DNA from 2 places in the Micromonospora sp. CMU55-4 genome. Region 1 is predicted to be linked to the other one. Evidence: predicted binding sites of a transcription regulator. Region 1 holds the regulator's gene; the other holds the start of a gene.

Region 1 (2,391 bases):
GCGAGGGCGGCCTGGTCCGCGAGAACCGCCGCCTCTGACACGTCGCCGGCTTGAACGGCGAACGGGCCGGGATCCCCCGTGGATCCCGGCCCGCACGTCGGCGGATCGTCAGGTCGACCCGCCCTGCTTCTTGCGCCTCTCGTCGTCCCGGGCCCGGTCCACGCCGTGGTCCGTCTGGTCGGCGAAGCGCCCTTCCTTGACCTTGTCGCTGAAGCGTCCCTCGGTGACCCGGTCGAACCGCTCGCGGACGTTCTCGGCCACCTTCTCCAGCCGTTCCTCGGCGCGTTCCGCCACCTTCTTAGCCGGTTCCGCCATGGCTCCCCCTGCCAACTCGGCGTCCGATTTAGGGGTTTTAGCCCTACCGGCGAGCCTAGTCGACAGCGCCCTGCCGCATCCCGCATTCCCCGACGAGCGCCCCGAACCAGGGACGCACGAGGGCCGGACGTACGAAGGCCGGCGCGGCCCCGGGGGAGCGGGGCGCGCCGGCCTTCCGGTGAAAGGTCAGCGGTCGGGAGCGCGGCGTGGTCGCCAGACGACGAGCGCGGTGGACGTGCGGTTGGTCGGCACGAGGTCGCCGCGGGCAAAGCCACCGAGCGACTCCAGCTCGGCGATCCGCCGGTACGCGGCGTCCAGCTCCGCCTCCAGCCGGGCCACCCGCTGCTGTGCCTCTTCGAGCAGCCGCTCCAACCCGATGATCCGCTTGACCCCGGCCAGGTTGATCCCGTCGTCCTGGCTGAGCCGCTGCACCTCGCGCAGCAGCACCACGTCCCGGACGCTGTACCGGCGACCACCGCCGGACGCCCGGCCCGCCTGCACCAGGCCCAGCCGGTCGTACTGGCGCAGCGTCTGGGGGTGCATTCCCGCCATCCGCGCAGCCACCGAGATCATCAACACCTTGGCCTCGTAGGCCGGGTCACCCGAGCCGACGTACTCCTCCGACATGCCCGCTCACCTCCGCTGCCGCCGTCAACTGAATCGACGTACCCGCGCGTCGAGATGTTCCCGCGCGGCGGGCGGAGTCTGCTCCGCGAAGGTCTCCAGCGCCGCCCGCGCCTCGTCCGAGACCTTCGCCGGGACCACCACGTCGAGCGTGACCAGCAGGTCACCGGCGCGGCCGTCCTTGCGTACGACGCCCTTGCCGCGGGCGCGCAGCACCCGCCCGCTGGGCGTACCCGGTGGCACCCGCAGCGTCACCGTCCCGTCCAGGGTCGGCACGCGCAGGTCGGTGCCGAGGACCGCCTCGGCGTACGTGATCGGGACGTTCAGGGTCAGATCGTCCCCGGTACGCCCGAACAGCTCGTCCGGGCGGACCTTCACCTGCACGAACAGGTCGCCCGCCGAGCCGCCCCGCTCACCGGGCTCACCCCGGCCGGCCAGGCGGATCCGCTGCCCGTCGGCCACCCCGGCCGGGAAGCGCACGTTCAGCGTGCGGGTCTTGGTGACACCGCCGGTGCCGTGGCACTCCGGGCACTTCTCCTCGACGATCGTGCCGACGCCCTGGCAGTTGCGGCACGGCTCGGAGAAGCTGAACGACCCCTGGTTGCGGGTGGTCACGCCGGCGCCGTGGCAGACCGGGCAGGCCACCGGCTGGGTACCCGGCTTCGCGCCGTTGCCGTGGCAGGTGTCGCAGACGCCGGGCGCGCGCAGCGTCAGCGGCAGCGTGACGCCGCGTACCGCATCCTCGAAATCGAGCGCCACCTCGGTCTCGACGTCCCGGCCCCGCGCCGGACCGCGCGGACGCGCCGCGCCGCCCCCGCCGCCGGAGAAGATCGAGCTGAACAGGTCGGTGAAACCGCCGCCGCCGAACCGGGTGTCCCCGCCGCCCGCGCCGCCGCCGAACAGGTCGGAGACGTCGAACGGCACGCCGCCCGGCTGGCCCGCGCCGCGGGCGCTGCGGCGGAAGGCGCCCGAGCCGAACAGCGAGCGCATCTCGTCGTACTCGCGTCGCTTCTTCTCGTCGCCCAGCACCGCGTACGCCTCGGAGACGGTCTTGAACCGCTCCTCGGCCCCGGTGTCGCCGGGGTTGTGGTCCGGGTGCGACTCCCGGGCCAGCTTGCGGTACGCCTTCTTGATCTCGTCCGAGGAGGCGGACTTCTCCACGCCCAACGCGGCGTAGTAGTCCTTCTCGATCCAGTCCTTGGAACTCACCGGTCCACCCCCTTCCACGGGTCGAAGCCCGGCCGTCCCGCCCGCCCGGTGGGGGCGGGCGGGACGTCACGGGTCGGCACTACTCCGGGTCCGCGACCGCGACCATGGCGGGCCGCAGCAGCCGCTCGCCGAGCTGGTAACCGCGGCGCATGACCTGTACGCAGGTCGACTCGGTCACGTCGGCGGAGGTCTGGTGCGCCACCGCCTCGTGCCGGGTCGGGTCGAACGGGTCGCCCTTCTCGC
Region 2 (2,391 bases), on a different contig from region 1:
GTGCGGCGCAACCAGCCGTTCACGCTCCGGGTGACCACCAAGAACCTGGTGCGGGACCGCTTCCTCGCGGCCGGGCAGGGCGGCTACTACCTGGAGAGCTCGCTGCTCAACGGTCAGGGCCTGGTGCGCGGCCACTTCCACACCGCCTGCCGGATGCTCGGCAGCACCCGGCAGCCCCCGAACCCGCAGGACGTGCCGGCGTTCTTCGTCGCCACCGAGGACGGCCGCGGCGGCAACCAGCCGGACGACGTGCTGATCCAGATCCCGGGCCTGGCGCAGTCGGGCGTGGCGCAGTGCGCGGTCTGGGCCGGTGACGGCTCGCACCGCATCCCGATGATGGAGCGGGCGAACCAGACTCCCGCCATCGACGTGGTGCGCATCCGGGTCAACTGAGGACACGCGACGGCCGCGGCCGCCCGGGAACCGTCCGGGTGGCCGCGGCCGTGTCGTGTCCGCGTGGTGGGTACGCGAGGCGGGTCCGGCAGGGGAGCGTGGGAATCGTTCCGGGAAGAAGTTTCGTGCCGTCGGACTCCAGCCCGATGAAAGTCACCGACAACACAAAAGGCCGGCCGGGCGCTGCGATTTCTCAGCGTGACCCTGGGATACCCGACGGTGAGTGTTTAGCGCTCAGCGGTTCTTGTACGCCTCGACGACCGACACCGGGATGCGCCCGCGCTCGGAAATCTCGTACCCGTTCTTGGCTGCCCATTCGCGGATGGCGCGGTTCTGCTCGCGGTCCATTCCCGAGGTGCTCGGCCGGCCCGCGCGCCGGGTGGCGCGGGCGACCTCGGTGGCGCCGCGGCCGATCCGCCTGCCAGCGCTGATGTACGGGTCCAGCGCCTTGCGCAGAACGCCCGCGTTCTCGTCGGACACGTCGATCGTGTACGCCACGCCGTCCAGGCTGAACTCGACGGTCCGATCGGCCTTTCCGCCGTCGAGGTCGTCGGTCAGAACGGTGATTACTTTCCTTGCCATCGCCATTACTCCCTGTGTCGGGCGGGGTGTGCTAAGAGTCTGACTTACCTCACGGTAATTTCGCAACAATACCCGCCTCTTTGCATTCGGCGGGTCGTGCCAGGTAAGCGTCGCGGCCAATAGAGGACCGGTGCGCGAACAGGCGTCGGGAAGGCCGGACAGTGGCGTGGGTCACAACCCGGAACAAGGGGCACCTTTTGTTACTTGAGCCAGACACGCTCAACCAACGTGATGGCAGGTGTCCGATGGCAACTCTTCCGGTACTTCCCCTGACCGACACCGTCCTGCTGCCCGGGATGGTCATCCCGGTCACCCTCGACCCGACCACCCAGGCCGCCGTCGACGCGGCCCGCGCCACCGGCGACAAGGAACTCCTGGCCGTGCCCCGCCTCGACGGCGAGTACGGCTCCGTCGGCGTGGTCGCCACGATCGAGAAGGTGGGCCGGCTGCCCAGCGGCGAGCCGGCCGCCGTGATCCGCGGTCTCGTCCGGGCCCGTATCGGCTCCGGCGTGCCCGGTCCCGGCGCCGCGCTCTGGGTCGAGGCCGCGACGCTCGACGAACCCGCCCCGGCGGGCCGCGCCCGGGAACTCGCCCGCGAGTACCGCGCGCTCATGACCTCGGTGCTCCAGCAGCGCGGCGCCTGGCAGGTGATCGACGCGATGGAGCGGATGACGGACCTGTCCGAGCTGGCCGACTCGGCCGGCTACGCGCCCTGGCTCAGCCTGGCGCAGAAGACCGAGCTGCTCGCCGCGCCGGACGTCACCGCCCGGCTGGAGCTGCTGGTCGGCTGGGTGAAGGAGCACCTGGCCGAGCAGGAGGTCACCGAGCAGATCAACAGCGACGTGCGCGAAGGGCTGGAGAAGTCCCAGCGCGAGTTCCTGCTCCGCCAGCAGCTCGCCGCGATCCGCAAGGAACTCGGCGAGGACGAGCCCGACGGCTCCGCCGACTACCGCTCCCGGGTGGAGTCCGCCGACCTGCCGGAGAAGGTACGCGAGGCGGCGCTGCGCGAGGTCGGCAAGCTGGAACGGGCCAGTGACGCCTCACCCGAGGCGGGCTGGATCCGTACCTGGCTGGACACCGTGCTGGAGATGCCGTGGAGCACGCGTACCGCTGACAACACGGACCTGGCCGCGGCGCGGGCCGTGCTCGACGCCGACCACGCCGGCCTGGCCGACGTGAAGGACCGCATCCTGGAGTACCTCGCGGTGCGCAACCGGCGCGCGGAGCGCAACCTCGGCGTGGTCGGCGGACGCGGCTCCGGCGCGGTGCTGGCCCTGGCCGGCCCGCCCGGTGTCGGCAAGACCAGCCTCGGCGAGTCGGTCGCCCGGGCGCTGGGCCGCAACTTCGTCCGCGTCTCCCTCGGCGGTGTCCGGGACGAGGCGGAGATCCGCGGCCACCGGCGCACCTACGTCGGCG

What was found. The regulator HspR, encoded in region 1, represses chaperone genes until heat shock. The targets are predictions, from matches to a motif close to TTGAGTNNNNNNNACTCAA.
Region 2: the regulator HspR is predicted to act here: its motif matches at 1,180-1,198, upstream of lon (endopeptidase La).

What each region holds. Positions count from the first base shown of each region.
Region 1 is NZ_JAAOLH010000016.1:123,891-126,281, forward strand. Features, by position in the region: gene HA073_RS24670 (hypothetical protein) at 1-38, shown strand, start outside; gene HA073_RS24675 (hypothetical protein) at 109-315, opposite strand; gene HA073_RS24680 (heat shock protein transcriptional repressor HspR) at 502-942, opposite strand; gene dnaJ (molecular chaperone DnaJ) at 967-2,148, opposite strand; gene grpE (nucleotide exchange factor GrpE) at 2,228-2,391, opposite strand, start outside.
Region 2 is NZ_JAAOLH010000003.1:71,333-73,723, reverse strand. Features, by position in the region: gene HA073_RS06495 (hypothetical protein) at 1-393, shown strand, start outside; gene HA073_RS06490 (Lsr2 family protein) at 628-975, opposite strand; gene lon (endopeptidase La) at 1,221-2,391, shown strand, end outside.